Regions from separate parts of the Halochromatium sp. NSM3 genome, predicted to be linked through region 1. Evidence: predicted binding sites of a transcription regulator. Region 1 holds the regulator's gene; each other region holds the start of a gene.
What was found. The regulator sigma-54, encoded in region 1, starts transcription at its own class of promoters, with help from an activator protein. The targets are predictions, from matches to a motif close to TGGCANGNTNCNTGCTT.

Region 1 (4,210 bases):
CAGCGCCAACGCGCATCCCGCTTGTTTGCGCTGCTTGAGCTTATGCTGCTCGAGCTTTTGCTGTTCGGGCTGGCGCCGCTCGGCCTGATGCTCTGGGCCGCGACGCCCGCGTGGGCGCTCGAGGACGATCAGTATCAGCCGATGTATATCGAGGCCGATGCCGCCGAGTTTGACGAAAAGCAATTGACCAGCCTGTACATCGGCAACGTCGAGGTCACCCAAGGCAGTCTGCGCATTCAGGCCGACGAGATGCTGGTGCATCACGAGTCTGACCGCCGGATCAAGAAGATCATCGCCATCGGCCAACCGGTCCGCTATCGTCAGCGCTTGGATGATGACCCGGACGAGGTGACCGGGCAGGCCTTGCGGATGGAGTACGAGGCCGAGCGTGAAGAGCTGACCCTGATCGATGAGGCGGTGCTGATCCAAGCGAAAGACCGTTTCGCCAGCGACCGCATCGTCTACAACCGCATCACCGAGCGCGTGACCGCAGGCATGAGCGCCCAAGGCTATGAGCGGGTCAAGATTCGGCTCGAGCCCGAATCCACGCCCGAGCCGGCGCCCGCGCAATGATGCCGACCCTCGAGGCGCGCGCGCTGGCCAAGACCTATCGGCGGCGGGCCGTGGTCAATGGTGTCGACCTCAGTGTCGACGCCGGCGAAGTGGTGGGCCTGCTGGGGCCGAACGGCGCGGGCAAGACCACGAGCTTTTATATGATCGTCGGCCTGGTCAGCGCCGACGCCGGACGCATCCTCCTCGACGGCGAGGACATCACGCATCGGCCCATGCACGCCCGCGCGCAGCGGGGGCTGAGTTATCTGGCCCAGGAACCCTCGGTCTTTCGCAAACTCAAGGCGCGCGATAATCTGATGGCGGTGTTGGAGATGCGCGCCGAGAGCAGTCGCGAGGATCATCGCCAGCGCTGTGACGAGCTGCTCGATGAACTGGGCATCAGCCATGTTGCCGATTCGCTCGCGCTGAGCCTCTCCGGAGGCGAGCGCCGACGCCTCGAGATCGCCCGCGCGCTGGCGCTCGAGCCCAAGATCATGCTGCTCGACGAGCCCTTCGCCGGCGTCGATCCGATCGCGGTGGGCGATATCAAAGGCATCATCGGCCATTTGCGCGATCGGCGCATCGGCGTGCTCATCACCGACCATAACGTCCGCGAGACGCTGGATATTTGCGACCGGGCGTACATCATCAACGCCGGCGAGGTGATTGCCGCCGGCGCTCCCGCCGCGTTGCTGCAGGACCCGCAGGTGCGGGCCGTGTATCTCGGTGAACATTTTCGGCTGTAAAGCACCTTGGCCGTCGAGCAGGCTTTTCGACTAGACTTCAAGGTTCCATCAAGCCTTTCGCACTCGTATCAACGCTCGGCATGAAGCAAAGCATCCAGCTCCGTCTTGGTCAGCAGTTGACCATGACGCCGCAGCTCCAGCAGGCGATCAAGCTGCTGCAGCTCTCCACGCTCGACCTGCAGCGCGAGATCCAGGATGCGCTCGAGTCCAATCTGATGCTGGAGTCGGCAGACGAGGGCGAGACCGAGCGCGAGGGCGCGCCCGCCGAGACCCGCGAGGAGAGCGAACGCCAGCGCCATGAGGCCGATGCTGCGGTTGACGCCGAGGTTCCGGCCGAGTCGAATGCGCTGCCCAATGATCTGCCGCTCGACAGCGATTGGAGCGATACCTACGACAGCGAAGCCAGCGAGCAGTATGCCGGTCCTTCGGCCTCGGCCGGGGTCGGCTCGGGCAATGAGGTCGACCTGTTCGCCCAGCAGTCGCGGCCGCAGACGCTGCACGACCACCTCGAATGGCAGCTCAATCTGGGCCATCTCGGGGCGCGCGACCGACTGATCGCCGAGGCGCTGATCGATGCCATTGATGCCGATGGCTACCTCCGGCTCGATCCCGCCGAGCTTCTGGAGACGCTGGATCTCGAGGATCTCGAACGCGATGAGATCGAAGCGGTCTTGCACGCCGTCCAGGCCCTCGATCCGCCCGGCATCGGCGCCCGCGATCCGCGCGAGTGCCTGTTGCTGCAACTGCGCCAGCTCCCCGCAGAGACCCCGCATCGGGCCGGCGCGCTGATGATCTGCGAGAAACTGTTCGATGCGCTGTCGCGCAACGATCTCGATGAGCTGCGCCGCCATACCAAGCTCTCGGACCTGGAACTTGGACGCGCCCTGGCGCTGATTCGCTCCTTGCAACCAAGGCCCGGGGCCTTGATGAGCGAGCATCGTCCGGACTACGTCATCCCCGATGTGCTGGTGCGCAAGCGCGCCGGCAGTTGGCAGGTCGAACTCAATCCCGACACGCAGCCTAAACTGCGAGTGAACGAGGACTATGTGAAGCTGATTCGACGCGCCGATAATGGCGCCGAGAATACCTGCCTCAAGACGCATCTGCAGGAGGCCCGTTGGTTCATCAAGAGCCTGTTGAGCCGCAACGACACCGTGCTGAGGGTGGCGGCCAAGATCGTCGAGCTGCAGCACGATTTCTTCGAGTACGGCGAAGAGGCGATGCGTCCGCTGATCCTGAGAGACGTTGCGGAGTCGCTTGAACTGCATGAGTCAACCGTCTCGCGCGTGACCACTCAGAAGTATATGCACACCCCACGTGGTACGCTCGAGTTCAAGTACTTCTTTTCCAGCCATGTCGGCACCGCTGCGGGGGGCGAATGCTCGTCCACCGCCATCCGTGCCTTCATCCGCAAACTGGTCGCCGCCGAGGCGGCCAACAAACCACTGAGCGACAGCAAGATCGCCGGCATCCTGTCCGAACAGGGCATCAATGTCGCGCGCCGTACCGTCGCTAAATACCGCGAGGCCATGGGTATCCCACCCTCGAACGAGCGCAAGCGCCTGTAGCGGTCAGCGTCACGTGCCGCTACGGTGCGCTTGCAAACCCAGGAGTGACACTATGCAAATCAACCTGACGGGTCATCATGTCGATATCACCGAGCCGCTGAAGGGCTACGTCGACAGCAAATTCGAGCGCTTGGAACGCCACTTCGATCATGTGATCAAAGTGCATGTGATCCTCAGTGTCGAGAAACTGCGGCAGAAGGCCGAGGCCCGCATCCACATGAATGGGGCCGATGTCTTCGCCGATGCGGTTCACGAGGATATGTACGCAGCCATCGATGGGCTGATCGACAAACTCGATCGCCAGGTCCTGAAGTACAAGGAAAAGCGCCAGAGTCATCGCGGCGCATCGACCAAGACGCAGGCCGAGGGTGAAACCGTCAGCGGCGAGCCTGGCGACGAACTCGACGACGAGCGGGAGCCGCTGCACTAAGCGAGCGCCTGGACGCCGGTGCCGGAGTCCGACGCGCGCTGGTCGGCTCCGGCCTCTTTTTTTATCTGAACGGCAGAGGCGCCTGTCGATGGCGCGCGACTCCGATTCCTTTTGGAGCAACAGTTGATGCTTCCCCTGACGTTAATCACAGAGCCACGTATCCGCTGTCGTGTCGAGGTCACGAGTAAGAAGCGGTTGCTGGAATCCTTGGCCGAACTCTTGGCGCCGGTAGGTCCGCACTGTTCCCCGTCTGCGGTCTTCGACCTGCTCAATGAGCGTGAACGGCTCGGCAGTACGGGGTTGGGCGAGGGGGTCGCGCTACCGCATGCGCGCATCGCCGGTATCGACGATGCCGTGGGCGCCTTCGTCCAGCTCGATCAGGCGGTGGGCTTCGACGCGCCGGATGATCGGCCGGTCGATCTCGCCTTTGGTCTGCTGGTCCCGGAAGCGGCGACCGAGGCCCATCTCAGCCTCTTGGCCGGGTTGGCCGAGCGCTTCAGTGATCCACGCTTGCGCGCGGCCTTGCGCGAGGCGAATGACGCCAGCACCGTGCTGGCCTTGCTGCGGCGCTGAGGTCAGCGCTGAATCCGTTCACGCCGATGCCACCCGTCGATACGCTCCAAGGGTTGGTCGCGCAGCTTGGACCGCGCCTGCGCCTGCGTTGGCTGACCCCCATGCCCACGCAGCCACTGGCGCTGGTCAGCGACGATCTGCCAGGCGGCGCCGCGCAGAGTCTCGTCGGCTCGCTGAACTGCATCCATCCAAACCGCCTGCAGGTGCTGGGGCTCGCCGAGATGCACCATCTCGAGGATCTGAGTCAGGCGTCCGCGCGCGAGACGATTGAGCGCCTGTTTGCCGCGCGCCCGGCGGCGGTAATCTTCGCTCAGGACATCGAGCCTCCGGCGCATTTTCTG
Region 2 (4,210 bases), on a different contig from region 1:
AAAGCGGTCGCGTCGTCCCACTCGCCCAGACGCATGTAAATGTGCGAAGGCATATGCAGGGCGTGCGGCACCTCGGGGGCGATATCAGCGTAGACCTCCACCATGTCCAACGCGTTCTCGGCGCGACCATCGACGTCGGTCGCGTGGATGGAGTAATGGATTGCGCCGGGGTGCTTGGGTTCTTGTTCCCAGATGCGACGTAGAATCTCCTCGGCTTCATCATGGAGCGCATCTCGCTCGTCGGCGCGCTGCTGCGCCAGCGACAGCCTTGTAAGCGCGCCAGCCACGTTCAAGCTCCTCCTCGTTCGGGCGGGTACTCCAGAGCGGCTGGAACAGGTTGGTAGCGATGCCTCGTCTAGGCGCTGAAGGCCTCATGAATCCTGCACGCGCTTGAGCGACGCATGGTGCATTGCCATAGGGAGCTGTTGGAGAAGATGCGGATCATCAGTCAAGACCAAGATCCATACCCCACAGTGAGAGAAGCGTTCATCGAGCAGCCGCAGAAGCGCGAGCCCCGACGGAAAGCTCTGCTCGACCCGAGTCAGGCGGAATGTCGAGGGTCGAGAAACATCCAAGCAAAGACTGATCCAAGCATGAGGGTATCCAGGATCTGGTCTCGCCCATATCGCCGTGGTTGGCGATCAGGGCTGGATTGGCGTCTCTGGCAACCGGCTCAAACCGCTGATGTGCGCCGAGCCCACGCCTGTTCATCAGGTGTCGCTTTGACACGGGTCAGATCGACACATGTAGTCAATCAACACGCCCGCCGCTCTTGCGGCTGCGAATGCTCGGTCTGTGAAGTGCCGCTTGTTGGCGCCTTGCGGCGAGCCCAACGCTTGGCATGTCACTTGCTTTGCGCTTGGCTCCCTTAAAACCACGGAGCATGATCACCATGAATGATGAACGGCATTCGACGGCGAGCCGGTTGGCAACCTTGACGAAGATCGGCGTTGGGCTGCTAGCGAGCGCTGCCTTAGCACTCGCCGTCGGCTGCAACGGAACCGATATGGGCACGCTGGAAGAGCGGGTTCCCCAGGAGCCAACGCAGCCGGAGTGGAAGGACAGACAGCCCCAGACAGCGCCCGCACCCAACCCGAACCCAAGCGCGGGTGGCACGATGGGTAACCCGAATGATGGCGCCATGTACGGTGCCCCGGGTGATGAGCCAGCAGGGGATCTAACCGACGGCGAGAGCCAACGCTGACCCTCGCGAGGCACACAAACGCCGCTCGCCTAAGTACGAGCGGCTTTTTTATTCGCCCGATGCGGGCATCACAGCAGCCGCTCGATGATCAGGCGCGAATCGACCTCGCGCACCCCCGGCATATCGCCGGCAATGGTCTCGGCGACGCTGCGCTCGGCCGATGAGGTCACCGAGCCGCTCAGCGTGACCTCGCCGTCGCGCACCTTGATCTCGATCGCGCGATCGTTCACCGTCGTATCGGCCTGCAGCAGCACCCGCAAGCGTCTGCTAATCCAATCATCCTCGCGCTCTAGCTGCTCGGCGCGCCCCTGTTGCTCACGCTCGTTGGTAATCAGGCCGGGATCGACGCTGATGTAATTGAACACCTCGTTGACGCCCTCGGTACTCTCCGCCATCGCGGCGATGCGATCCTTGGTCGCCGAGGCGCCGACCTGACCATATAAGCGCACCACTCCGCGATCGACCTCCGCCCGCACGTCCAGCGGGATGTTCCTGACCTGCCAGCGCAGTCGCTGTTGTAGCCGGGCGGCAGTGGTTCGATCTTGCACCTCGGTGATCAGGCCGCTGTTCGTCTCCGGCATCGGTGCCTCCAGACTCAATGCCGACTCGACCTCGGCGCCGTCACCGGCAACCAGCCGCGCGAGCTGCGTGGCGAGCGTGGCGTCGATCTCATTGGCAACCGCGCCTTCAAGCCGTAATCCTCCGTCACTTGATCGCACGTCAATGGCATAACCGCCCAGCAAGGGGTTCATATCGATCAGCATCTGAGCCTTTGCTGCACTCTCGGACGATGAGGCAGTCTCGGCACTCACCGGCAGGCTCATCACGCCTACCACGAGCGCTGCTGCGAACGGGCCTGTACGCATACCAATCTCCAGGACAATCGATCGTTGAAAACAAAGAAAGCCGCCGACCAGGATGGCCGGCGGCTCGCTCGCGGTCCACTCAGCAACCGCGCCTCAGGCCTTATAGGACCTGAGTTTGGTGGCTGCCAGCACGCAACAGCGCCCTGGCCCAATGCGTTTACCGCGCCTCATTGACGGCCGTTTTAACGCGTTCGGCGAGTTCTGGATCCTGCCGCATGCCAACGGCGATGTCATTGTACTGCTCCACCGAGATGCCGCTCTCCTGAACGCTTTGCGCCATCTTGTCTTGAGCCTCCCGCTGCATGGTCTGCGCGGCCTCGGCGCTCGGCGCCTCGGAGAGCTTCTCGGTCAGATCCTCGCTGATCTCCTGCACCGACAGGAAGGCATCGGCGAATTCCGAAACCGTCGCATCGTCGACTTCCAGATTGGCGGGCGGTGCCGGCGGGGCGGCGGCCGGATCACCGGCTCCACCCTGAGCAAACACGGCACCAGAGGCCACAAGCAGGGCAGCCATCGTCAGTGCGGGGATGCGTTGGTCGAGTGTCATCGTCTTCATTGTCAAACCTCCAGGGGAGACAGTTATGAATGGCAACCCGATTCTTTCACATGCCGTGCCAATTCTGAAAACAACGATGATAAGATTATAAATCAATGGTTTATGGCAACCGGCCCGGTCCAACGCACGGACGGGGCGGCCCAGCGCGCTGTATCATGCCGACACATGTATCCTTGTGCTACGTGACATCCTGGCCCTGTTCGTCGAGCTTACGGTAGAGCGTCTTGCGGCCGATGCCGAGAATCTTCGCCGCGCGCTGCTTGTTGCCTTCGGTCCAGTCGAGCACCGAGCGGATATAGCGTGACTCGACCTCGGCCAGCGTTTGCCAGTCCTCATCGGTGCGCGGCGCGGAAACCGATACCGTCGATGGCGCATGCGGGCTGCCTCCAACGCCCTCGGGGCCTCCATGAACCGCCGCGCTCGACTCGACGCGCACCCGCTCCGGCAAATCCTCGAGGCCGATCACCGCGTCCGGCGCCAGGGTCACGGCGCGCTCGACCAGGCTTGCCAGCTCGCGCACGTTGCCGGGATAGCTGTAATTGAGCAACGCGCGCCAGGCCTCGGGCGCGAAGCGCCGCGCCGGGCGCTCGCGCGCGACCGTCTGCGCCGTTAGGACATGCTGCACGAGGGCGGCGATGTCCTCGCCGCGCTCACGCAGTGGCGGCACCTGGATGCGGAAGGTCTCCAAGCGGTAGAACAGATCCTCGCGGAACTGCCCGTCGGCGATGCGCTCGGAAATATCGCGATGGGTCGCGGCGACGATCCGCACATCGGTGCTGATCTCGGCATTGGCGCCCACCGGTCGCACCTGGCCGTCTTGCAGCAGTCGCAGCAGCTTGGTCTGCATCGCCGGCGGCATCTCGGCGATCTCGTCGAGGAACAGGGTGCCGCCATTGGCCGCGACGAACAGGCCTTGACGCGCGCCGCGCGCGCCACTGAAGGCACCGGCGGCATGACCGAGCAGCTCGGATTCGAGCAAGGCCTCGGGGATGCCGGCACAGTTGAGCGCGACAAAGGGCGCTGCGGCGCGTGGACTCTCGGCATGCAGCGCCCGCGCCACCAACTCCTTGCCAGTGCCGGACTCCCCGGTGATCAAGACACTGCTGTCGGACTGGGCGACGCGGCGAATCAGGTCATAGAGCGCGCGCATCGCCGGGCTTTGACCGCGCATGCCATGGAACTCGCCGCCGGCCAGGACCTGCCGATACTGCGCCACCTCCGCCTGTAATTGGCGGTTCTCCAGCACGCGCGCCACCGCCAGGCGCAGATGCTCGAGATCAACGGGTTTGGTCAGGAAGTCGTCGGCGCCGGCCTTGAGCGCGGCCACCGCCTGACCAATGGTGCCGAAGCCGGTCAGCATGATAAAGCCCGGCCTCGGCGTCAGCGCGCGGCTCGCTTGCAGCACCGCGAGCCCGTCTTCGCCCGGCAGCCGCAGATCGCTCAGCACCAAGGCCACGCTTTGATGCGCGAGCACGGCGCGCGCGGCGGCGGCATCAGCGACTCCGGTGAGGGCATAACCGGCGTCCTCGAGTTCCTCGATCAAGAGCTGGCGATAGCCGCTATCGTCCTCGACCACCAGGATCG
Region 3 (4,210 bases), on a different contig from region 1:
TCGACGGTGACACCCGAGGACAGCAGAGCATCGGTCTCGAGTGCCAGCACATGGCGCACCAGTTCGTTGACATTGACGCTGACGCCGGCCTCGATGATCTCATCCGGGAGTGCCGCTTGCAGGGTCTTGAGCGCTTGCTCGCTCGCCTCGGTGATCTGTGCCAGGGTCGGCGCGAAGCCTTCAAGGGTACCTGCACCGCTGGCGAACATGGCACTCGCCGCGCGCAACAGGTTGAGTGGGGTTTGGATCTGGTAGCTCGCGGCGGCGAGTGCTTCACGCATGCCTTGGGCGAGGCGCTGCTCGGCGATGCGTGCGCGCAGATGCTCGAGATGCGCGCGCTCGATCTCGCGATGGCGGGCGGTGACATCGGTCGCGAGTAGCAACAGACGCGCATCGCCACGATTGCCGCGACCAAAATAGCTGCGGGCGCTGCCGTCCTGCTCGCTGATGCAGGTGCCGGAGCACGAAAACCAGCGTGGTCCAAGGCTGCCGGGGACCTCTAGGCTGACCTCGATGTTCTTGAAGTCTTCGCCGTCGCCGCTGGCGGGGACGGTGCGCTCGATGGGGTCGAAGCCGGCCTGTTGGCGCAGCGCGGCGCGGATCAGCGGTAAGGGTTCGCGCCCGCGTAGGTCGCCGAACAGCTTCTTGTACTCCATGTTGTCGAGGATGATCTCGCCCTCGGCGTCGAGCAGCACCATCACCGTCGGTGCGGCATCGAGCACGTTCTCGATGCGTGTCTTCTGCTGCCTGAGCGCGCTCGCCAGTTCATGCTCGCGCGTCACATCCCGATGCATGCCGAGGAAATAGGCAATCTCGCCGCTGCTATCGAGCACCGGCGAGATGACCAGTTCGGCGAGATATTCATGACCCCTCTTGCGCTGGTTGACCAGGGTGCCGGTCCAGGTCTTCTTGCGCTGGATGGTGCGCCAGAGTTGGCGATAGATACTGTCCGGGGTGGCGTTGCTGGAGAGGATCGACTGGTTCTTGCCGAGCAATTCGTCGCGAAGATAGCCGCTGAGATGCTCGAAGGCGGCGTTCGTGTAGAGGATGTTGGCGTTTGGATCGGTGATCGAGATCGCGACCGGTGATTGTTCGACGGTCTCGAAGTAGAGGCGTGGCGGCAGTGGATCTGAGGCATCGCCGGCCATCAGGCACAGGGCCGTGAGCACCTCGGGCGGCGTGCCCTCGGGTGGCTGGCGCAAGAAGGCCGCAATCGCATTGCGCACTAGCGGCTGTGCGTTCTCCGATGCAGGATCTGACCGGGGGCTCGACGTGGACGTGCCCGGCGGACTCAGCGAGCGCGATGCGCTGCTCTCCGAGGATGATTGAGCCATGGGGGTTCTCCTCTCTCGTGACCTGTCGTTGTGGTGCCGCCCGTTCAATCGCCTTAGGTTGGCATCGTAATTTAAGCAGGATTCGTGCCGTTATACATCGGCGCGTCCATCCCGCCGCTTGCTCGGCGACAGGCCCATTCATCAACGCGAGAAACCGCAAGCCTTGTCGGGTTTGCGACAATGTGCTGCGCTGCAGCATGCGGGCTGTGTCGTCCGCGACAGTCCCCCCTTGTCTCGATGGCACGCGCAGGCCCGGCGAGGGCCGGGGCCGTGTTGCCAACGGCCCCGTTTTAGCACGGTTTTCCGGCCCGGTTTGGTTCTGTTTGCGGATTCCCTGTCTCGCTGATGGCGTTGCAGGCTCAGCGCTGGCATCGGATTTGCTTTATGCCTGTTCAGTCCTGAGTGCGAGCGGTCTTGGCCGCGTGCGTACCGCCCTTGCCGGAGAGCCTTGCCGAAGCCCCATGACCGAGTCTCTGATGCTGATCCTCGCGACCGCGCTGGTGAACAACGTGGTGTTGGTCAAGTTCCTCGGCCTCTGCCCGTTCATGGGCGTTTCCGGGAAGCTTGATACCGCGCTTGGCATGGGGTTGGCAACCACCTTCGTGCTGACCCTGGCGGCTGCGGCCAGTTGGCTGTTGGAGCATTGGGTGCTCGAGCCGCTGGAGATCGGCTTTTTGCGCATCCTGACCTTCATTTTGGTCATCGCGGCGGTGGTGCAGTTCACCGAGATGATGGTGCGCAAACTCTCGCCGATGCTCTATCAGGTGCTCGGCATCTTTCTGCCATTGATTACGACCAACTGCGCGGTGTTGGGCGTCGCGCTGCTCAATGTGCAGGAGCAACACAGCTTTGTCGAGAGCCTGCTTTACGGCTTCGGCTCGGCGCTCGGCTTCACGCTGGTGATGGTGTTGTTCGCCGGGCTGCGCGAGCGGCTGGCACTGGCGCAGGTGCCAGCGACCTTTGCCGGGGCGCCGATCGCCTTCATCGTCGCTGGCCTGCTGTCGCTGGCCTTCATGGGCTTTGCGGGGCTGGCCTGAGGTACGCATTGATCACTGACTTTTATCCTGGAGCATGTCGACATCATGGTTTCTGCAATCCTGAGCTTGACCACCCTTGGCCTGGGGCTCGGCGCACTGCTCGGTGTCGCCGCGCGGTTTTTGAAGGTCGAGGAGAGCCCGCTCGTGGCCGAGATCGAGGAGCTACTGCCGGGTTCGCAGTGCGGTCAGTGTGGCTTTCCAGGCTGTGCGCCGGCGGCGGTGGCGATTGCCGAAGGCAAGGCGCCGGTGACCCTCTGTCCGCCTGGTGGTCGGGCATTGGCACAGGCCTTGGCGCAACGGCTCGGCGTGTCGGTGGACCTGAGCGCCGTTGCCGAGCAGGCGCCGCAGGTGGCCTATGTGCATGAACGGCTCTGTGTCGGCTGCACCAAGTGCTTCAAGCGCTGCCCGACCGATGCCATCGTCGGCGCCAAGGATCAGATTCACGCGGTTTTTGAAGATGCCTGCGTCGGCTGCAGGGACTGCGCCGAGGTCTGTCCGACCGAGTGCATCGAGATGCGTCCCGCCACGATCACGCCGAGCAATTGGGTGTGGCCGAATCCGTTGGCCTGCTGCTGACAGCGCATCCATCACGATCCGTCCGCTCCTGACGAGAGAGTCCCCATGCGTCTATTCACCATCCGCGGCGGTGTCCATCCCGAGGATCGCAAAGATCTCTCGGCCGGCCGACCCATCGAGGCGCTGCCGATGCCAAAGCTGCTTCACATCCCGCTGCAGCAGCATATCGGCGCGATCGCCAATCCTCTGGTGCAGCGGCGCCAATATGTCGCCAAGGGTGAGCGCATCGCCCAAGCGCAGGGCGCGGTCTCGGCGCCGATCCATGCGCCGACCTCGGGCCGCATCGTCGGGCTTGGACTCTATCCGGCGAATCATCCGTCCGGCCTCTCGGTGCGGACCATCACCCTGCAGCCGGATGGCAAGGATCGTTGGCACAAACGTATCGCAGGTGTCGCTGATCCATTCGCGCTGGAGCCTTCCGAGATCGCGCAGCGGGTCGCCGATGCCGGCGTGGTTGGGATGGGCGGGGCCACCTTCCCGTCAGCGGTCAAGCTCGGTCTCGGCAAGCGCTACTCGCTCTCGACACTGGTCATCAACGGCTCCGAGTGCGAGCCCTATCTGACTTGCGACGATCAATTGATGCGCGAGCAGGCCGAGGCCATCGTCGATGGCGCACGCCTCATGGCGCGCGCGCTTGGCGTCGAGCGCATCCTGTTCGGCATCGAGGGCAACAAGCCCGAGGCGCTGGCGGCGATGCAGCAAGCCACAGCCGAGTTCGATGGGGTTGAAGTGGTTCGGTTGCCGATGCGCTATCCGATGGGCTCGGAGAAGCATCTGGTGCAGACCCTGACCGGCAAGGAGACGCCAGCCCGTGGCTTGACCGCCGATATCGGCGTGGTGGTACACAATCCAGCGACCGCCTTTGCCGTGCATGAGGCGCTGCGGTTCGGTCAGCCGCTGGTCTCGCGGGTGATCAGCGTCACCGGTGGGGCGATCAGCGCGCCGAAGAATCTACGGGTGCTGATCGGCACCAAGATCGAGGATTTGGTCGAGCACTGCGGCCGCTTCCGCGAAGAGCCGGCGCGGCTGATCGCCGGCGGGCCGATGATGGGCCAGCCAATCCCGGAGCTGCGGGTGCCGGTGATGAAGGGCACCAATGGCATCCTGGCGCTGACCGCCGCCGAGACCGGCCTGCGCGAGCCAGGGCCGTGCATCCGCTGCGGCAGCTGTGTGCAGGCCTGCCCGTGCGGGCTATTGCCGCTGGGTATGGCCGCCCAGGTGCGCAGCGGTGATCTCGATGCTGCAGTCTCGAACGGACTGATG
Region 4 (4,210 bases), on a different contig from region 1:
CAAACATCCGGTCATCAGCTCCAGGGTCGCTAGAAGATGACTATAGATTACAATAGGTTAGCATCACCTTAAAAGGGCTGATGAGCATGGACCAGAGCTCGGCCAGGCGATTGCCGGTCAACTCACTGGCGCCGCGCACAGCCTCGACAACAGCAAGCTGACCGGCATCATCGCCTACAACCGGGCGCAGTCTGTCGTCGATGCGTCGGAAAAAAAACCCTGGAATCCGCCTCGACTAGCTAGGGACTGATGCATCATGCCGTCACCGGTGGCGTTTCCGGGCAGGTGCTCGATCTGGTCGCCGGACCCGAGTCACTGGGAAACTACAATGCGCTCTATCGTGATGCCGATCAGTCAGCACTGAACCTCAGTGACCTGTCTCTAAACGAGGTCCAGGCACTGCAACAGCGCCTGGTCGCTGAGCGCGGCGGTTCACCCGTCGGGCGCTATCAGATCATCGATGACACGCTCGATGACCTGATAGCGCGTCTTGGCCTCACTGGACAGGAACGTTTCACCCCGAAACTGCAGGATCGGATGGCAATGACCCTCGCGCGTGATGCGGGATTGACTGCTTGGGAGGCGGGTCGGCTGCCGAACGACGCCTTTGCGCACAACCTCTCGCGCATCTGGGCGGGGCTGCCGGCGGATGCCAGCAACCACAGCTACTACGAAGGTGTGGCGGGGAACCGGGCGAGGGCAGACTGGGCTCAAGTAATGACTGCCTTGGAGTCTGTACGAACTCGGCCTTAAATGAGGCGTATCCGCGTCAATCACCTCAATTCTGAGGTCGATCGGCGACTAGGAATCCCGGCCGAGGTCGTCATGGATAAAGTAGGGAGCAATATCCAAAGAGAGGCCGTTATCAGGATTGAAGGGTCCGAGCCAGTCGTCGATGTCCTGATCATCTGCCACGGGAGTCATTCCAAAGGCCGGCACCGGCTGTTTGGCAAGGCGCTCTGATCGCATGTCTTGTCGCATGGTGGATCTGGTGGTCCGATGGTCGCGCTGACGATCAAGAAGGGCGCTCAGTATGAGCACCAGGATAAACACGGCCCAGGCCGTCAGGTGCAGCGTCAGCGAAGGCAGTGGCGCCAACGCCACTAAGAGGAGCGCTGCCCCCGCGATCAATCCCAATACAGCGTCAGCAAGACGCCGACCCAGAGACTGGGTCGCGACGGGCGGTTGGTCTGGATGGGTTCGGATGGATGCTGGCACTGTCATGCGGCCTCCCTGTTCATCATGGACAGGGAGCATGGTTTAAACACTTGTCTAAGAAGCACTTTAGCGTGGCTTGGAGGACGCTGCTGGGCCCTTTGCGTCGCCATTGAGCGCAACCATGGCGGAGAACGCGTTGTGGCGCTTGCGGTCTGAAAAACGACGTGTGGCTGGCGACGGTGTCGCACGCGACCTTTGGGTATCCTGATGCCATCTGCCCGATGGGTCTCGGTGGCGCGCTGGCGTGCGAGAAGATCGCGATGACCGCACCCGTCACGCAGCGCCCGTCGGCCAGCGACGATGACCAAGCCGGAACACGAATCGAGATGACCGCACCCGTGACGCAACGCCACGCACAGACCGACGGCGACAGCTTCATCATTAGCTTCGTGATGCCGGAGCGCTTCACGCTCGAGACCGTGCCGCGTCCCAACGATCCGCGCGTCACCCTACGCGAAGAACCCGGTCGTCTCATGGCCGTGCTGCGTTACGCCGGCGGCTGGGGCGAATCCAAGTATCGGAACCATGAGACGCAGCTGCTCGATGCGGTCCGTGCCGCTGGTCTGACACCGGTCGGCGAGCCCCTCTATGCTCGCTACAACTCGCCGTTCTCGCTGCCGTTCCTGCGCCGCAACGAGGTCATGGTCGAGGTCGTTGAGCCCGATCAGTGAGCCAACGCCCCTGCCCGGCGTTGAGCCTCAGTGCTCACTGTCACGACCCAGCCAAGACCGAGACCTTTGTCGGCTTCGCCACAGGCTCAGGCAAGCTGAGTGGCGACATGCGGCTAACGATGGCGATGACATCCGGCCGCTCAACAACCGAGATGCCGCTGCTCCATCGATCACGATCCGCCTTCGCTTCAGACACTTGAACCCTTTGGTCGCTCCTGTCTTCGGGATGCCGGCCGGCACGCCGTTGATTGGCGCGGGTCTTGCTAAATTTGCTCAAATCGACGGGCTCATCATCAAGACGCTCACCAAGGCTCCCAACGGAGCGACACGCACTCGACGGGGGCAGTATGCGTCAGATTGGCATCTTCTTTGGAACGGATTCCGGTACCACTAGACTGATCGCAAAGAAGATCGCAACAGCGATCAAGGCGCGTCTGGGGGAAGGCATGGTCGCGAAACCACTGAACGTCAATCGCGCCAGCGCTGATGACCTGCTGGCCTTCAAGGCACTGATTCTCGGAACACCCACCGATGGCGAAGGCCTACTCCCCGGCAAGGCCAACGACACCGACGAGGCCGCCTGGCTGGAGTTCCTGCCACAGCTCGACGGCAAGGACTTCAGTGGCACCCGGATTGCCCTGTTCGGGCTCGGTGATCAAGAGAAATATCCGACCCACTTCTGCGACGCCATGATGGACCTGCACAGCCTGTTCTCCAAGGCGGGTGCCCAGATGGTGGGCGGCATCGACACCAGCGGCTTCGACTTCAAGCGTTCGCGGGCCGTCGTCGATGGGCGCTTCGTCGGTCTGGCGTTGGATCAGCACTTGCAGTCGTTGCTGACCGACGCACGCATCGACGCCTGGCTCGACGAGGTTCTGCCGCTGCTGCTCGAGGTCTGCGAAGCGCCGGTGCCCGCCTAGTCACGCGCTGGGTATCGCTGCCCCTGCCCATCTTTTCGGTTGGAGTGGATCATTCTATGAAGACAGTGCTGGACTGGTCCGCCTACCAGGATGCCGGCATGGGCGACGCCTATGCGGACATCCCGCGCCACGGCGGCGACTTCGCAAAGGCCGTCGCGGTCTGCATCAACAGCCGCCAGTGCGAGACCGAGACCAGCAAGGGCGTCATGTGTCCGAGCTTTCGCGTCACCGGCGACCCGGCCCTCTCCACCGGTGGACGGGTGCGGCTGTTGAAGGCTGCCCTCAATACCGGCTCGGCCGACACCCACTCGGCCGCTGCGACCCAACGCGAGGCCAGCCTGCTCGATGCGGCCCTCGCCGACCCAACCCTCGCCCGCGCGATGGATCTTTGCGTCGCCTGCAAGGGCTGCAAGCGCGAGTGCGAGAGCAACGTCGACATGGCGTTGATCAAGAGCGAATACCTAGCGCAGCGGGTGCGGCGCGACGGTCTGCGCTGGCGTGCCCGCCTCTTCGCCGCACTGCCGCACTGGCTGTCGCGCTATCGATCCGCCGTGCGCTGGCTGATCGGGATGCGCAACCGTCACCCTTGGCTGGCGCAGCTAGGTCAGCGGTTGCTTGGCATCACCGCCGAAGTCCCCTTGCCGGAGCCCTCGCGTGCGCCCTTTGAGCCCGACCCTGAACCCGTCGCCGCACCGGCATCGGCACTGACCGAGGCCGCGCCACCCTCATTACCGGAGGTCGTGCTCCTGGTCGACTGCTTCGGCCGCCACTTCGAGCCCGAGATCCCGCGTGCAGCGCTCCGCGTGCTCAGGGCCGCCGGCTATCGCGTCCACATCGCCGAGCCTGCCGAATCGGACCCGAACCCGAGGCGCCCGCTGTGCTGCGGGCGCACCTATCTGGCTCAAGGCCTCGTGGAACAGGCTGCCGATGAGGCCAGGCGCCTGCTGAACGCCCTGCTGCCCCACGCCCGCGCCGGGCATTGGATCATCGGACTCGAGCCCTCCTGCCTGTTGAGCCTGCGCGATGACCACCTCGCGCTCGGGCTTGGTGACGCAGCGCGAGTCGTGGCCGAGCGTAGCCTGTTGCTGGAGGAGTTCTTGGCCAAAGAGCTCATGGCAAAGCGCCTCAAGCTCCCCTTCGCCGATGCGCAAGCGCATGACAGCAGCACTACGTTGGTGCACGGCCATTGTCACCAGAAGGCGGTAGGCGCGATGAAGTCGATGCGCAAGGTGTTGAAGGTGTTACCAGGACTGACGCCGGAGATCATCGACGCCGGCTGCTGCGGCATGGCCGGCACCTTCGGCCTGGAACAGGAGCACGCCGACCTGTCCCGACAGATGGCTGAGCTGGCCTTGCTGCCGCAACTGCGCGCCAACCCGAGCGCGCCCGTCATCGCCAACG

Region 2: the regulator sigma-54 is predicted to act here: its motif matches at 2,671-2,687, upstream of AC54T3_RS06805 (DUF4168 domain-containing protein).
Region 3: the regulator sigma-54 is predicted to act here: its motif matches at 1,701-1,717, upstream of rsxA (electron transport complex subunit RsxA).
Region 4: the regulator sigma-54 is predicted to act here: its motif matches at 2,139-2,155, upstream of AC54T3_RS14665 (flavodoxin).

What each region holds. Positions count from the first base shown of each region.
Region 1 is NZ_JCAQIA010000002.1:98,995-103,204, reverse strand. It holds gene lptA (lipopolysaccharide transport periplasmic protein LptA) at 1-573, shown strand, start outside; gene lptB (LPS export ABC transporter ATP-binding protein) at 573-1,298, shown strand; gene AC54T3_RS01640 (RNA polymerase factor sigma-54) at 1,379-2,866, shown strand; gene hpf (ribosome hibernation-promoting factor, HPF/YfiA family) at 2,919-3,296, shown strand; gene AC54T3_RS01630 (PTS sugar transporter subunit IIA) at 3,423-3,869, shown strand; gene hprK (HPr(Ser) kinase/phosphatase) at 3,896-4,210, shown strand, end outside.
Region 2 is NZ_JCAQIA010000011.1:82,717-86,926, reverse strand. It holds gene AC54T3_RS06820 (tetratricopeptide repeat protein) at 1-287, opposite strand, end outside; gene AC54T3_RS06815 (hypothetical protein) at 893-1,204, shown strand; gene AC54T3_RS06810 (BON domain-containing protein) at 1,273-2,070, opposite strand; gene AC54T3_RS06805 (DUF4168 domain-containing protein) at 2,228-2,626, opposite strand; gene AC54T3_RS06800 (sigma-54-dependent transcriptional regulator) at 2,805-4,210, opposite strand, start outside.
Region 3 is NZ_JCAQIA010000042.1:4,064-8,273, forward strand. It holds gene nifL (nitrogen fixation negative regulator NifL) at 1-1,226, opposite strand, end outside; gene rsxA (electron transport complex subunit RsxA) at 1,796-2,371, shown strand; gene AC54T3_RS14865 (RnfABCDGE type electron transport complex subunit B) at 2,417-2,947, shown strand; gene rsxC (electron transport complex subunit RsxC) at 2,993-4,210, shown strand, end outside.
Region 4 is NZ_JCAQIA010000041.1:16-4,225, forward strand. It holds gene AC54T3_RS14650 (lysozyme family protein) at 250-753, shown strand; gene AC54T3_RS14655 (hypothetical protein) at 802-1,137, opposite strand; gene AC54T3_RS14660 (SOUL family heme-binding protein) at 1,479-1,889, shown strand; gene AC54T3_RS14665 (flavodoxin) at 2,237-2,809, shown strand; gene AC54T3_RS14670 ((Fe-S)-binding protein) at 2,866-4,210, shown strand, end outside.